3 regions of the Janthinobacterium breve genome follow, and region 1 is predicted to be linked to each of the others. Evidence: predicted binding sites of a transcription regulator. Region 1 holds the regulator's gene; each other region holds the start of a gene.

Region 1 (7,597 bases):
TAAACCCGAAGCAAGGACTAAGTTCAGGGGTCAGACCCCAGCTTTACGTTGCAGGCCTAATCCTTCAGCCTCGACAACCAATCGGCCGCCGCCGCCAGCGCCTGCCCGAGTTCCTGCGCCGTGTGCGCCAGCAGCGCCGGCACCTCGTCCAGGCGGCCCGCGTCGATGGCTTCCTCGGTGGCAAACGCGGCGCGGATCAGGCGCTTGGTGCCCAGGGTACCCACGGAACCGCGCACGCCGTGCAGGATGCGCGCCACGTCGCTGTGGCGGCCCGTTTGCAACGCTGTTTCGGCGTCGCGCACGGGCGTCATGCCCTTGTTCAGGGCGTCTTCCACCATGCGCCGCAGCACGCCGCGCCCCTTCGCATCGCGTCCCATCACGCGCATCAGCGGCGCCATGGAAAACACTTCCTCATCGGCAACAGGCGCCGGCTCGGTCGTCTGCACTTGGGGGCGCTTGGGCAGGTGGCGCAGGATGACTTCCATCATCTCTTCCACCACCACGGGCTTGGCGATGAAATCGCTGATGCCGGCCGTCATGCAGCGCTCGCGCTCGGACGCCAGCACGCCGGCCGTCATGGCGATCACGGGCAGGCTCAGACGCAGTTCCGTGCGGATGATATGGGTGGCGCTGAAACCGTCCATGACGGGCATCTGCATGTCCATCAGCACGATGTCGTAGCGCAGCGCTTCCGTGCGCAGCCGTTCCACGGCCTGCCAGCCGTCGCCCACCACGTCCAGGGTGGCGCCCATGTGCTCGAGGATGCCGCGCGCCACGGCCTGGTTCAAATGATTGTCTTCCACCAGCAGGAAATGCACGCCGGCCAGCTCCGTGCCCAGCGGCTGGCGCAGCATGCGCTGCTCGCCGCGGTCGTTCTTGGTGATCAGCGCCTGGTGCAGGGCATCGAACAGGCTCGATCCCGTGATCGGCTTCATCAGCACGACATCGGCCTCGGCGGCGCTGGAGATTTCTTCCAGGTGGTTGCGGGCGAAGGCGTTGACCATCACCACGATGGGCTGGCGCTGGCCGGTGGCCGCCTGGCGGATGGCCTTGGCCGTGGCCAGGCCATCCATGACGGGCATGTGCCAGTCGGCCAGCACCACGTCGTAGGGCTGCTGCTGCGCCAGGCGTTCGCGGTACAGTTCGATGGCGGCAAAGCCGGAGTCCACTTCATCGGCCAGCCAGCCCCACGCCTCGATCAGCTTGACGATCAGTTCGCGCGTGGTGCGGTTATCGTCGGCCACCAGCAGGCGCAACTGGCCCAGGGCCGGCATGCGCCGCGTTTCGGCCGGCTGCGCCAGCATGTCGAACGGCACGCTGAACCAGAAGCGGCTGCCCTTGCCTTCGCTGCTGGCGACGGCGATGTCGCCGCCCATCATGTGGATCAGCTGCTTGCTGATGGCCAGGCCCAGGCCCGTGCCGCCGAAGCGCCGCGTGATGCTCTGGTCGCCCTGTGAAAATGCGGAAAACAGTTGCTGTTGCTGCAATTCCGTCATGCCGATGCCCGTGTCGCGCACTTCGAAGCGCAGCCAGGCGCGCCCGTGCCCGCTCTCGGCCAGGCTGACGGCCACTACCACTTCGCCGCTCTCGGTGAACTTGATGGCATTGCCGGCCAGGTTGACGAGGACTTGCTGCAGGCGCTGGGCGTCGCCCACCAGGCGCCGCGGCACGTCGGGCTCGACGGCGATGGCCAGTTCCAGCTCCTTTTCGCCCGCATTCATGGTCATCGTCGTGGCCAGGGTATTCATCACTTCATCGAGGTCGAATTCGACGGGCGACAATTCCATGCGGCGCGCCTCGATCTTCGAATAGTCGAGCACGTCGTTGAGGATGCCCAGCAGCGACTGGCCCGCCACGCGCACCATGGTCAGATACTTGCGCTGTTCCGTATCGAGCCTGGTATTGCCCAGCAGATACACCATGCCCAGCACGGCATTGAGGGGCGTGCGGATTTCATGGCTCATGTTGGCCACGAAATCGCTCTTCGCGCGGTTGGCCGCCTCGGCCCGGTCGCGCTCCTGTTCCAGCTCCGCCGCGCGCGATTCGAGTTCCTGCTGCAGGCGGTCGCGTTCGCTCATCAGGCCGTTGAACGCTTCCGTCAGTTCGCCGATCTCGTCGCGCTGCTGCACCGGTACGGGGGTGAAACGGCTGCCGCTGGTGCGCAGGGCGAGCAGGGTGTCGCGCAGGCGCACCAGCGGCGACAGCAGGCGCACGGTGACCCAGCCCAGCACGGTAGCGGCCAGCAGCGAAGCGAGAATGCTCCACAGTACCAGCCGGTACAGCACACCATCGAACGGTTCGAAGGCATCCTCGACGGGCAGCGAGGCGGCCAGCAGCCAGTTCACGGACTTCAGGCGCTTGAAGCTGTTGACGGCCGTGACGCCGCGGCTGTTGGTGCTGACCATGCTGCCTTCACCATCTTCCTTCAGTAACTGTGTGGTCGTCAGGTTGGCGTTCGGCTTGCGCGGCTGCAGCAGCCGGCTGGTATCGGGGTGCAGCACGTAGCGCGGCGCGGCGTCGCGCGTGATGATGAAGTAATAGCCGCTCTTGCCGATCTTTTCCGTGCGCAGGCGGCCCAGCAGGTTATCCTTGTACAGGCGCAGCACGCCGATCACCACGCCCACCACCTGGCCGTTGGCGCCAAGCACGGGCGCCACCATCTGCACGATGGGCATGCCGCTCGATTTGCCCAGTATCGGTTCGGTGATCATGGGTTGACGCGTGCGCAAGACGGTCTGGAAATATTCGCGTTCGGCAACGTTGATGCCGGCGCGTCCCGTGACGAGGGGCATGTCGGCCACGACGGCGCCTTGCGCGTCGAGCACCAGCACGTCGTCGAACAGCACCAGCATCGAGCGGCGCGCATAGTATTCGCGCAATTGGGCGGGCTGGGCGATCAATTCCGGCGGCTGCTGCCTGGCCGTCAGCGTGACGATCTGCAGCAGCATGCCCAGCTTGTCGTCGAGCTCGGCAGCGGTGCGGGTGATCAGGGACGATTGCTGGCTCAGCAGTACTCTGGTGAAGTCGGCGCGCATGTGCTGCAACTGGATCATGGTGACCAGCGCGATCATGGCGATCGAGGTCAGGCTGGTGGCCAGCGCGACTTTTGCTTTAATGCCGAGAGGCTTCATGATTTCCTTTTCAGTACCGTGCGGCACAGGCGGCAGATAATGCTGTCAGGAATTTTCCTATCAATACATCAACTTGGCAAGCGGCGCCGCGCAAATTGCCCTCCCCGCATGGGCTTTTGACGATGTTGCCAGATAATTAAAGTCAGAACGTCGTTTATTCAGCGCAATTGCGGTGAAATTGGCACACGGCAACCGTGTATGCAGTAAACTCGTTATTGCATTTTCTAAAAGGTAACGACATGACTGAAGCGCTACTCACTCCCACCTTGCCCACAGTGAACGTGGAAGCGTTGCGTGCGCGATGCTCGACCTGCAGCATGCATCAATTGTGCCTGCCGATGGGCCTCGATGTGGGCGACATGGACAGGCTGGACCAGATCATCGGCCGCCGCCGCAAGATCGTGCGCGGCGCTTCGTTGTTCCGTATCGGCGACTCGTTCCAGAATCTGTACGCGATCCGCCTGGGGCACTTCAAGACGTACCAGATCAATCCGGGCGGCGAAGAGCAGGTGACGGGTTTCCAGATGGCCGGCGAACTGCTGGGCATGGACGCCATCAGCGCCGATCGCCACCACTGTAATGCGGTGGCGCTGGAAGACAGCGAAGTGTGTGAAATTCCGTTTTCCAGCCTGGAACAATTGCTGGGCAATATGCCGACCCTGCTGCGCCATTTCCACCGCATGATGAGCCAGGAAATCACGCGCGAGCAAAGCGTGATGCTGTTGCTGGGCAATATGCAGGCGACGCAGCGTTTTGCCGCCTTTATCGTCAACCTGGCCTCGCGCTATGAAGCGCGCGGCTATTCGGCCAGCAAATTTCAGCTGCGCATGTCGCGCGAGGAAATCGGCAATTACCTGGGGCTGACCATCGAGAGCGTCAGCCGTTTATTGTCGAAATTCAAGAAAGAAGGCTGGCTGCGCGTCTCCAACCGCGAGATCGAGATCTTGCAGCCGGCCAAGTTGAAAGCCATTACGGCCGGCACGGACGTCTGCAAGTAAGTCTTACAGCTCTTCATCGGCGTGCAGCGCGATGCTGCGCTGCAGGGGCCAGGTCCAGATGCCGGACAGGCGCCACTCGCGTTTGTCGTTTTCCACCAGCACTTGCCAGCGGCTGCGCTCGAGCATCGGCAGCGCTACCGAGAAGTTGCCGGCCGCATCGGGCTGCACCAGCAGCTTGATATCCTTTTCCGGCAAGGTCGCATGCGCCAGGTGCAGCTGCAGCGGACCCTGGTAAGCCTTGCCGAAGCTGTGCACGGAACCGCTGAGGCGCGCTGACGCCACATCATAGGACAGGCTGGTATCCATCGCCAGGTCGCTGGCGATCGTATCGCGCCGCAAGTCCTGGTTGATCGCCTTGCCCTGCTTGTAATAATCACCCACCACCAGCGCATCGGGCTGCGTAAACGCGATATACGCCATGCAGCTGCCGACGACCACGGACAGGCCGGGACCGATCATCAGCAGCCAAGGCCAGCGATGCTTGTACCACGGTGCAACGGGGGCTTGCAGCTTGAGACTGTCGGACATGGTATTTCTCCTGATTAATTGGCCAATCCCCATCCGGGGACTGGCCTTCCTACAACTTCGTGGCGGCGGCGAGGGCACCCGGTCCCCGTCCGCCTTTCCTTGTTAGCGCGGCACGATGAATACCGCGCTTTCACGCACATGCAGCGATGGGTCGTCCAGCGAGTGCAATTCGATGGCAATCTTGTTCGAGCCCTTCTCGCCGACGCCGTGCGGCACGCGCAGGCGGATAGGCCAGCCCAGCGTTTCCGTTGGCTGCAAGGTCACCTCTTCGCGCGTCAGCAAGGTCAGACCCGGCAAGCCGGAAGCGCTGATCTTGAAGTGCTGGGTTTGCTCCGAAGTGTTCATGATCTGCAGACGGTAAACGTTCTCGATCATGCCGTCTTCCACTTCGCGTCCCATCGAACCGCGGTCGCGGATGACGTCCATTTTCAGGGGCGTGCGCAGGGCCAGCGAAGTACACACGGCGATGATGATCAGGGCCAGGATGGAGGTGTAGATCAGCACGCGCGGACGCATGGCGCGCTGGCGTATCTGCTTCGAACTGAAGTTGTTTTCCATCGCATGGTCGGTACTGTAGCGTACCAGTCCCCGTGGCCGCTCGACCTTGTCCATCACGCTGTTGCAGGCATCGACGCAGGCGGCGCAGCCGATGCATTCATACTGAAGGCCGTTGCGGATATCGATGCCGGTCGGACACACCTGCACGCACAGGGTGCAGTCGATGCAGTCGCCCAGCTTGTCGTTGTTGCCGGCCTTCTTACTGATGGCGCCACGCGGTTCGCCGCGCTTGGTATCGTAGGTGATGATCAGGGTGTCCTGGTCGAACATGGCGCTCTGGAAGCGCGCGTAGGGGCACATGTATTTGCACACCTGCTCGCGCAGCCAGCCCGCGTTGCCGTAGGTTGCCAGGCTGTAGAACAAGACCCAGAACCATTCCCAGGGACCGAAATTGAGGGTGGTCACCGCCTGCGCCAGGTCCTTGATCGGCGTGAAGTAGCCGACAAAGGTAAAGCCCGTCCACAGGGCGATGGCGCCCCACACCAGGTGCTTGGCCGTCTTCTTGAAGGCCTTGCGCACGGAGGGGCCCTGCTTGTCGAGGGCCATGCGCGCGCTGCGCGTGCCCTCGATGCGGCGTTCGACCCACAGGAAGATTTCCGTGTATACCGTTTGCGGGCAAGAGAACCCGCACCACACCCGCCCGGCGATGGCCGTGACGAGGAACAACAAATACGCACAGATGATCAGCAGGGCCGCCAGATAGATGAAATCCTGGGGCCAAAGCACGACGCCGAAAATGTAGAACTTGCGCGTGGTCAAATCGAACAGCAGGGCTTGCCTGCCATTCCAGGTCAACCACGGCAAGCCGTAGAACGCCAGCTGGGTAAGCCATACGCATACCCATCGCCAGGTAGCGTAGCGTCCTTTGGCCTCGCGAGGGTAGATTTGCTCGCGGGCCGCATACATCTTGATGACTTGAGGTTCCATTACGTCATTTCACGGGCGTCTGGGGATTTGACAGGCTCCAGACATAGGCCGACAACACATGTACCTTGGACTCGCCGAGGAAATCGCTGAAAGCCGGCATGGTGTTGTTGCGTCCCTTGCGGATGGTTTCCATGATGGTATCAGCACTGCCGCCGTACAGCCAGATCTTGTCCGTCAGGTTCGGCGAACCCAGCATCGGGTTGCCCTTCGCATCGGCGCCATGACAGGCCATGCAGGCGCCGAACTTGGCCTTGCCCAGCACCGACTTGACGGGGTCCGAGGTGGAACCGGACAGGCTCAGCACATAATGGGCCACGTTCTCGACATCCTTTTCGGAGCCCAGGGCGGCGCCCATCGGTGGCATCTGGCCATTGCGACCGTGCATGATGGTGGTCTTGATGATGTCAGGTTCGCCGCCATACAGCCAGTCCTTGTCGGTCAGGTTGGGGAAGCCCTTGTTGCCGCGCGCATCCGAACCGTGGCATTGCGCGCAGTAGGTCAGGAACAAACGCTGGCCGATGGCTTGCGCCTGCGGATCGGCCGCCACCGTCTTCAAGTCCTGGCTCAGGTACTTGTTGAACAGGGGGCCGTAGTCGGCTTCCGCCTTCTTCAGCTCTTCCTCGTACTGGCCCGTCGATTTCCAGCCCAGGCTGCCGGCATAGTTGCCCAGGCCCGGGTACAGGAACAGATACGCCAGAGCGAAGACGATGGTGATGTAGAACAACCACATCCACCAGCGCGGCATTGGCGTGTTGAGTTCCTTCAAGTCCTCGTCCCAGACGTGGCCCGTGGTGCCGTCGGCAGGTGCGCCCTCGACCACTTTGATTTTCGACTGCGAGTACAGCAGCACGCCGCAGCCGATGATGCCCAGCAGGGACAGCACGATGATGTAGATATTCCAGAAGCCATTGGTAAAGTCAGCCATGGTTGCGCTCCCCTTGTGCCGGCGCGGCATCGGCCGCGTAGTCGAGCGCCTCGTCGTCGAACGGCAGGCGCGCCGCCGCGTCGAAGTCGCTGTTGCTGCGGCTGAAAGTCCACCACAGGATGCCTACGAACGTCGTAAAGGAAACCACCGTCATGACGCTGCTGGCGCTGTCAAACAGGTTTTCGATTGCCATGCTAATTCCTTGTTTTGATTAATGTACCGAGGCCTTGCAGATAGGCGACCAGGGCGTCTTCTTCCGTCTTGTCCTGCAGCTGCGCCGGGCCGGCGGTGATTTCCGCATCGCTGTACGGCTGTCCCAGGCGTTTCAGGGCGCGCATCTTCGGCATGATGTCGTCAGGCACCAGCTTGGTCTTCGCCAGCCATGGGTAGGCCGGCATGTTCGACTCGGGCACCACGTCGCGCGGGTTGTTCAAGTGCGTGCGGTGCCATTCATCGCTGTAGCGGGCGCCCACGCGGGCCAGATCCGGCCCCGTGCGCTTGGAACCCCACTGGAACGGACGGTCATACAC
Region 2 (7,597 bases), on a different contig from region 1:
AATCGACGAATCTGTCGGCCGGGCTGACCTTTAATCCTACGCCCACCCTGCGCTTTGCCGTTGACGCATATCAAATCAAGGTTAGCGACCGCCTGGGTGTGTCGTCGAACATCGGCATCGACCGCAGCTCGGGCGTGGCGCTCGACGGCAGTGGCCGCCCGCTGACGGCGGCGCAGGCCACGGTGATTGAAAACCTGCTGCGCTCGGCAGGATTGACTGTGGGCAATGGCCTGGTGGCGCATTATTTTGCCAACGTGGGCGACACGCGCACACGCGGCATCGACTTGACGGCCGAGGATGTATTGCGCGTGGCCGATGGCAAGCTGCGCTGGACGGCGGCGGCGAACATCAACCACACGAGCCTGGTGGACAAGGCGGCCTTGCCGGCGGTGCTGCAAGGCTTGCCAAACATCGGCACCCTGAGCAAATCGGCCGAGTACGACTTGTTGTACCGCGCACCGCGCGACAAGGAGATCATCACGCTGGCGTATGAAAAAGCCGGCTGGGTATTCAACGTGCGCGAGACGCGCTACGGCACGCTCAAGCGCCTGAACGCCATCACTGGCGGCGATTATCAGCTGAAGGCCGCCTTCGTGACGGATGTCAGCGTCGGCTACGACATCAGCAAGCGCATCAACGTGACGGTGGGCGTCAACAATGTCTTCGACCAGAAGCCAAGCCAGGTGCCGCGCGAAGCGCGCAGCGCGTCGAATCTGGCGCAGTACACGGGGGCGTACGACAACTCGGGACCACTTGGCGTTCTTGGTGCTTACTACTACGCCCGCGCCACTGTTCACTTTTGAACCGCCTTCTCTATCTCCATATAATCAAGAACAGGAAATCCTCTATGTCTGACAAAAATCAACACGCGGCCATCGATCTGGAATGGGCCAATCTTCTCTCTCCGCAACGCCGCACGGTCTTGCGTGGCGGTGGCCTGGTGGCGGCGCTGGCCGCTTCGGGCCTGGCTGGTTCGGCGCTGGCGCAGGATAGCGGGGTAAAGCGCGTAAAACCATCGGCGCCCGGCAAAAGCCCGTGGGGCGAGCATACGGATACGGCGCCCACGCCGCGCCCTGTCAGCGTGCGGCCCGGCGAGGAAGTCTTGCCGGGCAAGCCGCGCGCTTACACGGATATCGAGAGTTATCACGCGCATATCTATTTTGATGAAGACAGCTATCAGAAGGCGGCGCTGATACGCAAGTGGGCGGCCGAGCGCTTCCAGATCGAACTAGGCGACTGGAACCTGGAGCCGCGCGGCCCGCACGTGACGCCCTCGTTCTATTTCGGCTTTACCAATGATTTATTGCCCGTGATCGTGCCGTGGTTGCAACTGAACAGCCTGGGCCTGACGATACTGATCCACCCGAATACGGAAGATCCCCGTGCCGACCATCTGTATTACGCGCTGTGGGTGAACCGTTCGCAGCCCGTGAATGGCTATGCGATGAAGAAGCCGGGGCCGGGCGAGCCGAGAGTCGAGCAAATCTTTGTCAATACGCGCCCGACGGTGAAGATTGAAACGTCGCGCGCATGAGCTGGGCATAAAAGAAAACGGCACGCCAGGGTAGCCTGGCGTGCCGTTTTTGTTGAAACAAAGCCTATCAGCCGTGTTTCTGGATGAATTCGCCGATTTTCGGGCAAATGATCTCGCGCCAGCGGCGGCCCGAGAAGATGCCGTAGTGGCCGCATTTCGGCGCCACGAAGTCTTGTTGCATCTCGGCAGGGATGCCGGAACACAAATCATGCGCCGCCTGGGTCTGGCCGGCGCCGGAAATGTCGTCCAGTTCGCCTTCTACGGTAAACAGCGCCACGTTCGTGATGTCTTGCGGACGCACCAGCTGGCCGCCCACTTTCCAGGTGCCCATCGGCAGGCTGAATTCCTGGAAAACCGTTTTGATGGTTTCCAGGTAGTACTCGGCCGGCATGTCCAGCACGGCGTTGTACTCGTTGTAGAACTGGCGGTGGCCTTCTGCCGGCTCGTCATCGCCCGTCACCAGGTGCATGTAGAACTCGCGGTGGCTTTGTGCGTGGCGCCCAGGGTTCATGGCGATGAAACCGGCGTGCTGCAGGAAGCCCGGATAGACCTTGCGGCCAAAGCCAGGGTAGTTCGGCGGCACCGCGTAGATCACGGTGTTTTCAAACCACGAGAATTTCTTTTCCGTCGCCAGGTTGTTGACTTGCGTGGGCGAGCGGCGCGGGTCGATGGGGCCGCCCATCATCGTCATGGTTTTCGGCATGTGCGGATCTTTTGCCGTCGCCATCAGCGAGATGGCGGCCAGCACAGGCACGGTCGGTTGACAGACGGAAATCACGTGCAGATCAGGCGCCAGCAGGCGGATGAACTCTTGCACATAATAAATGTAGTCGTCCAGGTGGAACGGGCCTTCCGTCAGCGGTACCATGCGCGCGTCCGTCCAGTCGGTGATGTAGACATCATGCTCGGCCAGCAAGCCGCGCACGGTATCGCGCAGCAGGGTCGAGTGGTGACCGGACAGGGGGGCAACCAGCAAAACTTTGGGCTGTTGCAAGCCAGTGGCTTCTTTTTTAAAGTGAATCAGGCGGCAAAACGGTTTTGTCACGACAACGTGTTCGCGGATGTCGACGCTCTCGCCCTGGACGAGCACGGATTGGATGTCGAATTGCGGTTTTTCGTAGTCTTTGCCAAGGCGGTACATCAGCTCGTAGCCGGCCGCGATGCGCTGCGAAAACGGAGTGTGGGCCAGTGGGGAAACCGGGTTGGTAAATAACTTGGAGGACATGTCTGCCCATTGCATCACCGGAGTGAGGAAAGAGCGTTGCAGTTCGTGCAGTTGGTAAAGCATATAGAGTCCTTGTTTAATTCCAAGCGCCAATATCGGCTCAAAGATCATAATCCAATTCTACGATATTTGTTGAGGACAAAATGTGCTTTACCGCGCATAGGCCCACAGTTTGCGCATCGTTGTGACAGCGTGCCACACTGCGTGGATAGACCTGCAACGATGTTTTAAAAGCAAAAAAAGCAGCGTTTCCGCTGCTTTTGGTATATTTATTTGCCGTCATGCCCCTGCGGGGAGGAATATTCCCGCCGCTATGGCCGCCGCAACTGGCGTGCGCTTAGCGCACCAGCATGTCGAGCTTGTCCTTGACGTCCTTGTATTGCTCGGCTTCCGGCAAGGCAGCCTTCGTCTTGGTGATCGAAGGCCAGTTGCGGGCCAGATCGACGTTGATCTTGATGAAGGCTTGCTGGTCGCCCGGCACGTCTTCTTCCGCGAAAATCGCGTTCACCGGGCACTCTGCCACGCAGACGGCGCAGTCAATACATTCGTCCGGATCGATCGCCAGGAAATTCGGGCCTTCCCGGAAACAATCTACCGGGCAGACATCGACGCAGTCGGTATAGCGACAGGCGATGCAGGATTCGGTGACAACGTGGGTCATAACAGTCCTATCAATTTGGGGGGAGGTGCTGTAGCGCCTGCAGGAACCTCGGCGGCGCATACTAAAGCAAAGCATTGTATTTTAAGGCAATTCGCTATTTCTCACAAATCCCGCTTATATACAATACATATAAGCAAATTCATTTTTTCGCGTTGCCGTTGCCGCGCAGAGAGTGCAATTCAGCGACTATCCGGGACGTTGCCATGAAGAACGCAGCAAGAAAGCGACAGTCGCCCGCTGTGGCAGGGTGCCGGGCGGGCGGCGTGCTGTCTTGTCGTGTGGTGTTTTTGTTTTACTCAAATCAAGATCGCTGCCAAATACATGCCAGAAAAATCAGGCGCTGGCACGTATTTGCATCAGCAGCTGTTGCCAACGTGCATTTTCTGCACTGCCATCCTCGGCAAACGTGATGGTGCGGCGCGCGGTGGGCGCATCGACGGTGATCTGCCAGTGGGGGATATCGGCGCCCACCTGTTCTCCCGTAGCTTGCTGGTGCGTGAAAAAGCCGCTACTGGCCAGTGTCGCTTCCAGCCCGGGGCCAGCCGGATGGGCTTGCGTATCGATGTCATACTGTTCACTCAGGCCGGCAAAGCCGCCGCTGCTGCGGGCTGAAATTTTCATGGTGCTCCTTGTTGTCGATGGTGGTGGGCGCGCTATGGCCTGCCGCCAGTCCGGCAGGTCTGAAGCGGGAGTGCTGGTGCGCTGGTGCGCGGGTGTCTAGCGGGTGCCGTAACTGCGGCACCAGGCGGCCAGTGCTTCGCGCTCCGCTTCGAGCAATTGATCCGATTCGCTGTATTCCGCATGGTTCATGGTACCGCAGCAGGCGCGTCTGTCTTGCACGGCGCCGTCCCCGTCGACGACGTCGGGGGCAAAGGTCGTCTGGCCATCTTCTGCCATGGCATTGGCCTTGAGCACTTCGCGCACGGTAAAGCTGTTGCGGATGAAGTCCAGGTAGGCGCCATTGCCATCGGCCTCGGTGATCGTCAGCATGTGGCCAGCCACATCGGCATACGTTGCGGCTTGCTCGGGCGACGCCACCAGGGCCCGCAGGACCAGGCTGCGCAGATAGTCGCCGCAGCGGTGCAGCACGGCCGCATCGTCTTCCAGCTGGGGCCGGCGTTCGTGGGAAAAGATGTCGGCCAGAATGTCGTAGATGGCGCCCGTAAACACTTGTGAGATGGCGTGCACTTCCGTGCCTGCTTCCGATAATTTGATGTCGTTGTCGGCATTGCGCAAGCCGTTTGGCCGGCCCAGGGCCAGGCCGAACTGCTCGGCCAGGTCGGCCAGGAAGGTCTTGTCGTGCAGGTCGGACTTGGTTTGGGCAATCACCGCTTCCACCTGGTCGAGCTGCGACAGGGCGAGGAAGATGGCTGTCAGGTCGCCGAACGATTCGTGCAAGCCGCCCGTTTGCGGTGGATTGTTACTGAGCAGCCAATTCGGCTTGAGGCCATCGAGCACGGCGTGCCCCGTTTCATGCGAGACGATGTCGAGCGAGCGGCAGGTGTAGACGCGATCGGTGGCGCCGCTGGGGATGAAGTCGCCGAACTTGAGGGCCTTGTCGCTGCGGCTGTAATACGCATTCATGACATTGGGCAAGCCGTGCGGAAACACGCGCAGGGGCGCCGTATTGCTGGCGCTATTCCATTGCCAGGGCAGTGGCGGCGCCGTGTCGTTGCTGGCCAGCGCGCGCTGGTACATGGTGAGCGTCATGCGCACGATGGCAAAGGTGTGCACGGCATCGAACTGGTCTGTGTTGGGCGAGACGATGAAGTCGCCGAAGGCATTCGGGCTGACCTGCGCGATGCCCGGTTCGCCAAACGTGATGCGCGCGTCGCGCGGGCCTTGCAGGATCAGGCCGGGCAGGAAGGCCTTGCGCGTGCCCAGGTCGCTGACGGAGGGATCTTGTTTCCAGATCAGCACGCGCGAACCGACGGGTACGGCGGCCAGGTTGCGGGTCGTTGCGTCGCTCAGGCGGGGCAGGCCCGGCTGCAGGGTCAGTTGCGCATTCTTGCGGTGCTGGCGGTAGGGCGCCGATGGGGTAGGGACATAGCCGACGGGCAGGGACATGCATTTGGTCAATACGGCTTCGACCGGCACAATGACTTTCTGGTCCATGGTAGCTCTCCAAGACACGCGCAACTGGAACTGGAATAGTCGTCCCGCTTCGGCGTGTCCGGTTTGATGCAGCGCAAACGAGATGCGGGACGGCGGGCGTTTTTTTGCCTGGCCGGTGCCGGGCATGGTCGCGCCCGCCGCATGGCGGCTGCTATGATGCTGGCCGTATGGCCCCCGTTTTTATAATAAAAGGATCGTTTGATGGCGGATATAAATATAGTTCAGCAACATAAGCTGACAGCAGCAAAGGCGCGCGAAGCGGCGCAGCAAGTGGCCGACAAGCTGGCCCAGGAGTATGACCTGGCGTGCGCCTGGGATGGTGATGTGCTGCGCTTCGAGCGCAGCGGCGTCGATGGTTCGCTGACCCTGGAAAAAGAGCAGGCGCAACTGCAAATCAAGCTGGGCTTCATGCTCAGCGCCTTTGCCTCCACCATCGAAGGCAAGATTGCCGAGAAGATGCGCAAGGTGTTTGCCGAGCAAGTTTGATGTCGGGCCTGTACCTTGTCTGGCGCCATGTTTGGTGCTAGGGAGCGTGTTGCAGTGATGGGCGAAAAGACGATGAAAACACATCTCTTTTCGCCTTTTTTACGTTTGACCGTACGTTAGCGAACATTGCTAGCACATTTCTATTTGGAAAGCCATTGGACTTTAATGGCTTTTTGCGTTATACTTGAGTCATATTTACAACAGCTACACCGCGTTTCACCTTCTGCTTCGCAGTACTCCCCACTCGCTGAGTGGTGAATAATTCTTCGGGTTTTACACCCGCATCCAGTTAAAAAGTAGCTTGGTCGATTTTTTTTCGGTCAGATACATTTGGTTCCATGTATTTGCATGGCGCTAGCGTTGTTAAAAGTCCTGAACCACAGCCTCTTTTAGCACGCACACGGCACCCCGGCATCGGCTTTGGCCATCCGCTGGTCACACGCGTGTCACCCCCTGTTTCCTGTCGCTCCCGTGCGCTTTTGCGCCGTGGCGTAGCCGACGCAACAGGGTTTGCTGATTCCCGCCGCAAGCTAGCAGCTTGCTGGGTTTCATTCCATTCGTCAAATCGAGGGAGAACCACATCGTGGCAAAACAAATCATTATCGACCATGTGTTCAAAGTGTTCGGCGACAAGCCAGAAGAAGCACTTGAACTCGTCCGTCAGGGCGCCAGCAAGCAGGACATCCTGGCCCAGACCGACTGCACCATCGGCGTCTTCGACGCCACCTTTACTATTGAAGCGGGCGAGATCTTCGTCATCATGGGCCTGTCCGGTTCGGGCAAGTCGACCCTGGTGCGCATGCTGAACCGCCTGATCGAGCCGACTGCCGGCCGCATCCTGATCGATGGCAATGACATCAATACCTTGCCGGACGCCCAGCTGCGCGCCCTGCGCCGCAAGGACATCAGCATGGTGTTCCAGTCGTTCGCGCTGCTGCCGCAAATTACCGTGCTCGACAACACTGCCTTCGGCATGGAACTGGCCGGCATGCCCAAGGCCGAGCGCCATGCGCTGGCCCAGCAAGCGCTGGAGCAGGTGGGCCTGGACGGCTACGGCGCCAGCTATCCCGACGAATTGTCGGGCGGCATGCAGCAGCGCGTGGGCCTGGCCCGTGCGCTGGCTTGCGATCCATCGATTTTGCTGATGGATGAAGCGTTTTCAGCGCTCGATCCGATTATCCGTACGGAAATGCAATCGGAACTGCTGCGCTTGCAGCAAATCAAGCGCCGCACGATTGTCTTCATTTCGCATGACCTCGACGAAGCCATGCGCATCGGCGACCGCGTTGCTATCATGAAAGATGGTCACGTGGTGCAAGTGGGCACACCGGAAGAAATTCTGCGCAAACCAGCCAACGATTATGTGCGCAACTTCGTGCGCGGCGTCGATGCAGCGGCCGTCTTCAAGGCCAGCGATATTGCCCGCAAGAGCCAGATCGTGGTGTCCGAGTCGCCGAGCCGCGGCTCGCGCGCCGCGCTGTCGATGCTGGAAGAGCAGGATCGCGCGTTTGCATATGTTGTCAATCCGCAGCGCAAGTTCCTCGGCGTCGTCTCGGTCGATTCGCTGCGCAATGCG
Region 3 (7,597 bases), on a different contig from region 1:
CTACGTGCTGGAAGTCATGAAGGAAAAGGGCTGGATACTGGGCGGCGAGGGTTCCGGCCATTTGTTGTGCCTGGACCGCCATACGACGGGCGATGGCATCGTTTCCGCGCTGCAAGTCTTGTCCGCGCTCAAGCGCAGCGGCCAGAGCCTGCAACAATGCCTGGCCGAACTGGTGCTGTTCCCGCAAACCCTGATCAACCTGCGCGTAGCGCCCGGTTTCGACTGGCAAAAAAATGCTGCCATGGTGGCCGAGAAAGAGCTGGTCGAGGCTGAACTGGGCGATACAGGCCGCGTGCTGATCCGCGCTTCGGGCACGGAACCGCTGATCCGCGTGATGGTCGAGGCGAAAGACAAGGAGATGGCCGAATCGATGGCGCGCCGCATCGCCGATAAAGTTACCGCGTGATAGGCAAGGACCGATAGTTATTTCCATCTAATTCGCCTGGGGCAATTGACGAAATTGGATGGGGGCGTTATTATCTTGTCTTCGGAGTGTGGCGCAGCCCGGTAGCGCACCTGGTTTGGGACCAGGGGGTCCAAGGTTCGAATCCTTGTACTCCGACCAAAGTCATAAGCGGGCTGTCAGAAATGACAGCCCGTTTTCTATTCCGCGCCGGCATTTCATTGCTGACGCGCATGGATTAAAATACTGCACCTTTCCGCCCATCGTTCAACGGATAGGACAACGGTCTTCTAAACCGTGAATGGGGGTTCGATTCCCTCTGGGCGGACCAGTTTCATACTGGCCACGGCTTGCGCCATGCGGCCGCATTCTTCTCTCTTTCCTGTCTCTCCGCACGCGGCCCTAAGGCTGCGCAAACAGCACCACGCTCAGCAAATACAGCAGCGGCACCGCACACAGCAGCGCAGACAATACCGACAGCATTTTCTTGCTCGCCAGGCGCGCCAGGCGCAGCCGTTCGCGCACGGGCAAGTGCTGGCGCAGCATGCTGCGCGTGCGTGGCTGGAATGGGGATTCATGCATGGTTGCTCCTTCACAAGGGTGGCGGTGGTGCGAACCAGCATAGCGAGAGGGGCATAAATACGGTGTAAAAAGGTGGGGGCTGGCCGTCAACGCCGCCTAAAAAGCGGGCTGACGGCCGCTTGCTACCTGGCCAGGCCTTGCGGCGCAGGCGCAGGGGAGGGCGCGGATTTAGTTCGAGATGGTGTGGACGCAGGCCCAGCCGATATTGTTTGCGCTCCAGCTCTCTTTCCAGTTGATGTTGGTCTGTTCGCGGCAGGCCAGTTCCGAGGAGTAGCGGCTGTCCGGATAGGTCTTGTAGACATAGCCATCCTGCGGACGCCATACTACGCCGTACCAGTAATCCTTGGGATTGATGGCGGTGCTGAAGGTTTCCACCGGTTTGTTCAGGCTCGTATTCTTGTAGTCCACTTGCGATGTGCCATCGCTATTGTAGACGCGTACCCAGGCTGACTGGTTCAGCGTGCCGGACTTGTCCACGGGCGTGCAGATGCGGGTTTTCGCGGCAGTCATGCCTTCAGGCATGGTCAGGCAGAAATAGGGATTGGGCGCGCCTTCGATGATGGACCATTCCACGCTGCCGCTCGTTTGCGTGCTCGGGCTGCAATAGTGGGCATATTTTCCACTCTTGAACCCTTCCACATAGGTGCTCGACTGCAGACCGGACAGGAGCGTACCGGAACCATTCGTCGAGGTAGGCAATACCGCGCTGCTTTTCACTGCCAGGCAATCGGTATAGGTGCCGTATTCCTTGCCGACGGCGATGCCGATGGGTTTCATCTGTGCATCAAAATGAATTTTCCAGATGTTTTGTCGTTGCAGGCGGCCATCGGCGCCGCGGCGCTGGAACTGGATCACTTGCGACGTCTTGGTTTCCTGCTCCACGCCGTCGGTGACGAAGGGGTAGGACTCTTCCGTGCGGATGATCAGGTTTGCCGTGCCCAGGAAGCCGTCATTCGAGGGCAGGTCCACGCCGTTTTGATTGGTGTTAATGAACTTGCTGAATGCATCGGCCGCGTTGATGCTGGCGATGACAGGTACCACCGGTGTCACCGGTCCCGTTGGCGGGCCGATAGGGGCATCGTTGCCGCCGCTTCCGCCGCCTCCGCAACCGTTGAGGAGCAAGACGATACTGCTAACTGCGATAGATTTTTTCATGAATATGGCCAGTGAGGTCGACAGAGGCGTGTCGATTCGCGGCCGCATTATATGAAAATTAATTTGTGGAAATCTCACCAAATCTCACGAAGGCAAGGCCGGCCGGAAGGGGGGGGGCGCTCACTGCACGGACGTGCCGGTGGCAGGCGAGGTTGGGCCTAGCTTTCCTCGGGGCTCTTGCCAAACAGGCGATCTTTGGCGTTGAGCAATTTTTGCACCTTGGCGCCCATTTTCATCAGTTGCGCCATCGATTCGGGCGACAGGCGCTGCAAGTCGTCGAACCAGGTGTTGGCCAGGTCGACCAGTTCATACATTTCGCGCATGCGCTCCTGCGCATACTGGTCCACGGGTTCCGTGGCCGGCGCCAGCAGCGATTCGCGCAGCACTGTCAGGGTGGGCGCCACTTCACGGCGGCGGCGTTCGGCGGCCACCACACGGAAGATTTGCCACACATCGCCCAGCGAGGAAAAATACTCGCGCCGGTCGCCGGGAATGCGCGACTGGCGGATCAAGCCCCAGCCCTGCAATTCTTTCAGGCCGATACTCACGTTCGAGCGTGAAAAACTCAGGTGTTCCGCGATTTCGTCCGCGTGCAATGGGTGCTCCGCGACAAACAACAAGGCGTACACTTGTCCCACCGTACGATTAAAGCCCCAGCGGCTGCCCATCTCGCCGAAATGGCTGACAAAGGTCAGGATCAGCGGCGTCATGTGGATATTTTGAGTTTTCATAATTATCTGAATTTTTTCACGCTATACCCGCAGGGTCAATTGATATATGTCATGTTTCGCAGTATTATACAAAAAATCGAATTTACAGAAAATTCTGAAAACTCAAAAAGTATAGAGATGCCGACTACGCCACTGTCCTTGCCCCGCTTTATTCTTCCCCGTGTCGCCAGCCTGGCACAAGGTGGTGCCGCCTTGCTGTGGCTGCCGCAAGCGGCCTTGCTGGCCTGGGCCGTGCAAGTCATGCTGGGCGGCGCACCCTGGCGCGCGGCCCTGTTGCCGGCCGCGGGCGTGCTGCTGCTGGGCGTGCTGCGCGCCGGCTGCGAAGCGTGGGGGGCGCGGCGCATGTATGCGGCGGCGCGCGATCACCTGTCGAGCCTGCGTGCGCAAGTGGCGCAGGCGCTGGCGCGCCGTTCGCCGCTGGACCGCCAGCGCGCGCAGTCGGGCCAGGCTGCCAGCGTCATCGCCGAGCAGGCGGAGGCCATCGTGCCGTATCTGGTGCGCTACAAGCCCGCGCGCTGGAAAGTCACGCTCGTGCCGCTCGTGATCCTCGCCGTGGTGACGCCCCTGTCGTGGATCGCCGCCTTGATCCTGCTCATCGCCGCACCCCTGATACCCGTCTTCATGGCCCTGGTGGGCATGGGCGCGCAAGCGGCCAGCCGCGCGCAGATGGTGGAAATGGGCAGCATGAACGCCTTTTTATTGGACCGCCTGCGCGGCCTGGCCACCCTGCGCGCGCTCGATGCCGTCGACGCCACGGCCGAACGGCTGGATGCCTCGTCGCAATCCGTGCGCCGGCGCACGATGGTGGTGCTGCGCATCGCCTTTTTGTCGTCCGCCGTGCTGGAACTGTTTTCCGCGCTGGGCGTGGCCATGGTGGCGGCGTTTATCGGGTTCTCCTTGCTGGGCAGCATCAATTTCGGCACCTGGGGCCGGGAACTGAACCTGGGGCAGGGCTTGTTCATCCTGCTGCTGGCGCCCGCATTCTTCGAGCCGCTGCGCGAACTGGCAGCCGTCTGGCACGACAAGGCGGCTGGCGAAGCGGGTTTGGCCGGCTTGCACGACCTGGCTGCCGATGGCGTGCCCCTGCCTGGCGCCGGGGTGGCAGCGGCTGCCGTTTCCGCCGCCGCCATGGCGGTGGCGCCACCGCCCGCCGTCGACATCCGTGAACTGCGCTTTGCCCATCCTGGCGAAGCGCCCGTGTTCGAACAGTTCGACCTCGCCGTGCGCGCTGGCGAGCACGTGGCCCTGCTGGGCGCCAGCGGCGCCGGCAAGACCACCTTGCTGTCCTTGCTGGCCGGCTTGCTGCCCGCCAGCGGTGGAGAGATACGCATCGGCGGCGTGCGCCTGACCGACAGCACCGTGAATACCTTGCGCCAGCGCATGGCCTGGATGGGCCAGCGCCCCCACGTGTTTGCCGCGTCCGTCAGCCAGAATGTGACCCTGGGCCGCGTCGGCGCGAATGCCGCGCACGTGACGCAGGCGCTGCACCTGGCCGACCTGGCCGCCGTGGCCCAGGCGCAGCCGGCCGTCATGCTCAGCGATGGCGGCCAGGGCTTGTCCGGCGGCGAGGCCGTGCGCCTGGCGCTGGCCCGCGTGGCCCTGCACCCGCATGCCGACCTGCTGCTGGTCGATGAACCGACGGCTCACCTGGACAGCGAAACGGCGGCGCGCGTCACGGACGCCTTGCTGGCATTGGCCAAGGGCAAGACCATGATCGTCGCCACGCACGACCCCGTGCTGGCTGGCCGCCTGCAGCGCACGGTGCAGGTTGATGCCCAAGCCCTGGCACAGGAGCTGAGCGCATGAAAAATTCAATGACATTGAACCCCGTCCTGCGGCAATTGGTGCTGGCCCAGCCGGGCAAGTTGATCGGGGGCGCCTTGCTGGCGGCCCTGACGGCGGTGGCCGGCATGGCATTGCTGGGCTTGTCCGGTTGGTTTATTACCGCCACCTCGATTGCCGGCCTGCACGCTTCGACGGCCGTGCTGTTCGACGTGTTCGGCCCGTCGGCCGGCATCCGCCTGCTGGCTATCGGCCGCACGGGCTCGCGCTATGCGGAGCGACTCGTCACGCACGACGCCACGTTCGCCGCGCTGGCCTGCATCCGCGTGCAACTGTTTCGCGGTTGGTCGCGCCCGGAAGCGGCCAGCCGCTTGCTGCGCCAGCCCGCCAAACTGCTGTTTCGCCTGACGGCCGATATCGATGCGCTCGAATCGCTGTACTTGCGCCTGCTGGTGCCTGCCTTCACGGCACTGTGCGCGGCCTTGCTGGCAGGCGTGGCGCTGGGCGTGATGCAGTGGCAGCTGGGCCTGGGCCTGGCCGCGTGGCTGCTGGCCGCCGGCGGCGGCATCAGCTGGGTCGTGGCGCAGCGTGCCCGCCGTCCCGCCATCGTGCGCTCGCGCGCCATCGAAAAACTGCGTTCCGGCACCATCGACCTGGTGGCGGGCCAGACGGACCTGGTGATGGCGGGCCGCATCGACGCCCAGTGCGCCGCGCTGGGGCAGATTGACCGCTCGCTGGCGCAAGCCGATTTCGCCTTGCTGCGACTGGAGACGGCGGCCGGCGCCGCGTACGGCGTGGCCGGTAGCGTGACGTTGGCCGGCGTGCTGCTGGCCGTGGCCGCGCTGGTGCAGCAGCAGGCGCTGAACGTGCCGCTGGCGGCGCTGGCCTTGCTGATCGCCCTGACAGCCGTGGAACCGTTTGCGGGATTGCGCCGCGGCGCGCTGGAAGCGGGGCGCATGCTGCTGGCCATGCGCCGGCTGGCGCCGCGCCTCGATGGACAAGACGTCGTGGCGCCGTCGTCCGCGGATGCCGCGCCGGGCTTGCGCCTGGAACACGTCAGCGCTGCGCATGCGGGCAGCCATGTTGCAATTTTGCATGATATTTCCCTGCACATCGGGGAAGGCGAGCGCGTGGCCTTGATCGGTCCCAGCGGCGCAGGCAAGTCGACCTTGCTGGCCATCGCCGCGCGCGAGCTGGCGCCGCTGTCGGGCAGCGTGGCCGCGCCGCGCGCCTGTTTGTTTACCCAGAAGACAGAACTGTTCCAGGACAGCCTGCGCGACAACCTGCGCCTGGCCGACCCGTCCGCCAGCGATGCGCAGCTGTGGGCGGCGCTGCAATCGGCCGGCCTGGATGAGGAAGTGCGGGCCTTTGCGGGCGGCCTCGATACCTTGCTGGGCGAGGGCGGCCTGGGCTTGTCGGGCGGGCAGGCGCGGCGCTTGGCGCTGGCGCGGCTGTTCCTGCACGCGTCGACCTTGTGGCTGCTGGACGAAGCCACTGAGGCGCTCAATGCGCGGGCGGCAATCGATGTCCTGCAGCGCCTGCGCGCGCGCAGCGACGGACGCAGCTTGCTGATCGCCACCCACTTGCGGCGCGAAGCGGCGCTGGCAGACCGGCTGGTCAGCCTGCGCGATGGCCGCATCGTGGGCGATGCGCGCCGTGGCACACCCGCCTTCGAGGCGGCACTGGCCGGCTTGCGCGGAGATTGATGGGCGGGCGGCACAGCCCGATAGTTGTTTACAGCAGCAGAAGCTATCGAACAGCCGCATGTAGATATCAGGTTTACACACATTAGGGAAACACCAAGGAAATCATATGGACTTCGATATTGTCGCTTTATCCAGACTGCAGTTCGCGCTGACAGCTCTGTACCACTTTATATTCGTTCCGCTGACGATAGGCCTGTCAGTGATCCTGGCCATCATGGAGACGGTTTACGTGATGACGAACCGCACCATCTGGCGCGACATGACCAAGTTCTGGGGTGTCTTGTTCGGCATCAACTTCGCCATGGGCGTGGCGACGGGCATCGTCATGGAATTCCAGTTCGGCATGAACTGGAGCTATTACAGCCATTATGTGGGCGACATTTTCGGCGCGCCGCTGGCCATCGAGGGTTTGATGGCTTTCTTTCTGGAAGCGACCTTCGTCGGCCTGTTCTTCTTCGGCTGGGACAAGCTGTCGAAGCGCGGCCACCTGGTCACCACCTGGCTGGTGGCCATCGGCTCGAACTTCTCGGCCCTGTGGATCCTGATCGCCAACGGCTGGATGCAAAATCCCGTCGGCGCGGCCTTCAATCCGCAGACCATGCGCATGGAAGTGACGGACTTCGGCGCCGTGTTGACGAATCCTGTTGCACAGGCGAAATTTGTGCACACGGTGTCGGCCGGCTATACGGCGGCTGCCATCTTCGTGCTGGGTATTTCCGCCTGGTATCTGCTGAAGGGCCGCCACGTGCAGCTGGCCAAGCGCTCGATGACGGTAGCTGCCTCGTTCGGCCTGGCCGCCACGCTGTCGGTGGTGGTACTCGGCGATGAAAGCGGTTACCTGTCTTCCGAACACCAGAAGATGAAGCTGGCCGCCATCGAAGCCATGTGGACCACGGAGCCGGCGCCTGCCGCCTTCACGGCCTTCGGCTTCCCCGACGCGAAAGCGCGCGAGACGCATTACGCCGTGCATATCCCGATGGTGATGGGCTTGATCGGCACGCGTTCGCTGACGACGGAAATCCCCGGCATCGAGCAATTGGTCGACCGCGGCGAGCTGCTGATACAGGATGGCATCAAGGCCTATGACGCGCTGCAAACCATCCGCAGCGTGGCGCCCGGCGCGCCCGTGCCGCAAGAGGCGAAGGACATGTTCGAGTCGAAAGGCCAGTCCATGGGCTATGCCTTGCTGCTGAAACGCTATGTGGACGATCCGCGCCAGGCCACGCCCGAGCAGATCC

What was found. The regulator FNR, encoded in region 1, switches genes on or off when oxygen is low (the NO sensors DNR and NnrR bind a similar motif). The targets are predictions, from matches to a motif close to TTGATNNNNATCAA.
Positions count from the first base shown of each region.
Region 2: the regulator FNR is predicted to act here: its motif matches at 5,599-5,612, upstream of ACQ4W0_RS04750 (gluzincin family metallopeptidase).
Region 3: the regulator FNR is predicted to act here: its motif matches at 2,911-2,924, upstream of cydD (thiol reductant ABC exporter subunit CydD).

Region 1 is NZ_JBNYXY010000011.1:231,152-238,748, forward strand. It holds gene ACQ4W0_RS23175 (TOBE domain-containing protein) at 1-3, shown strand, start outside; gene ACQ4W0_RS23180 (response regulator) at 57-3,131, opposite strand; gene fnr (fumarate/nitrate reduction transcriptional regulator Fnr) at 3,371-4,129, shown strand; gene ACQ4W0_RS23190 (FixH family protein) at 4,133-4,657, opposite strand; gene ccoG (cytochrome c oxidase accessory protein CcoG) at 4,760-6,142, opposite strand; gene ccoP (cytochrome-c oxidase, cbb3-type subunit III) at 6,147-7,067, opposite strand; gene ACQ4W0_RS23205 (cbb3-type cytochrome oxidase subunit 3) at 7,060-7,260, opposite strand; gene ccoO (cytochrome-c oxidase, cbb3-type subunit II) at 7,262-7,597, opposite strand, start outside.
Region 2 is NZ_JBNYXY010000002.1:432,428-440,024, reverse strand. It holds gene ACQ4W0_RS04775 (TonB-dependent receptor plug domain-containing protein) at 1-803, shown strand, start outside; gene ACQ4W0_RS04770 (DOPA 4,5-dioxygenase family protein) at 848-1,534, shown strand; gene ACQ4W0_RS04765 (polyhydroxyalkanoate depolymerase) at 1,602-2,822, opposite strand; gene fdxA (ferredoxin FdxA) at 3,097-3,420, opposite strand; gene ACQ4W0_RS04755 (protealysin inhibitor emfourin) at 3,754-4,041, opposite strand; gene ACQ4W0_RS04750 (gluzincin family metallopeptidase) at 4,138-5,535, opposite strand; gene ACQ4W0_RS04745 (polyhydroxyalkanoic acid system family protein) at 5,737-6,021, shown strand; gene proV (glycine betaine/L-proline ABC transporter ATP-binding protein ProV) at 6,605-7,597, shown strand, end outside.
Region 3 is NZ_JBNYXY010000006.1:57,890-65,486, reverse strand. It holds gene glmM (phosphoglucosamine mutase) at 1-406, shown strand, start outside; tRNA gene ACQ4W0_RS12780 (tRNA-Pro) at 489-565, shown strand; tRNA gene ACQ4W0_RS12775 (tRNA-Arg) at 660-734, shown strand; gene ACQ4W0_RS12770 (hypothetical protein) at 806-985, opposite strand; gene ACQ4W0_RS12765 (hypothetical protein) at 1,154-2,140, opposite strand; gene ACQ4W0_RS12760 (GbsR/MarR family transcriptional regulator) at 2,299-2,871, opposite strand; gene cydD (thiol reductant ABC exporter subunit CydD) at 2,989-4,677, shown strand; gene ACQ4W0_RS12750 (amino acid ABC transporter ATP-binding/permease protein) at 4,674-6,359, shown strand; gene ACQ4W0_RS12745 (cytochrome ubiquinol oxidase subunit I) at 6,466-7,597, shown strand, end outside.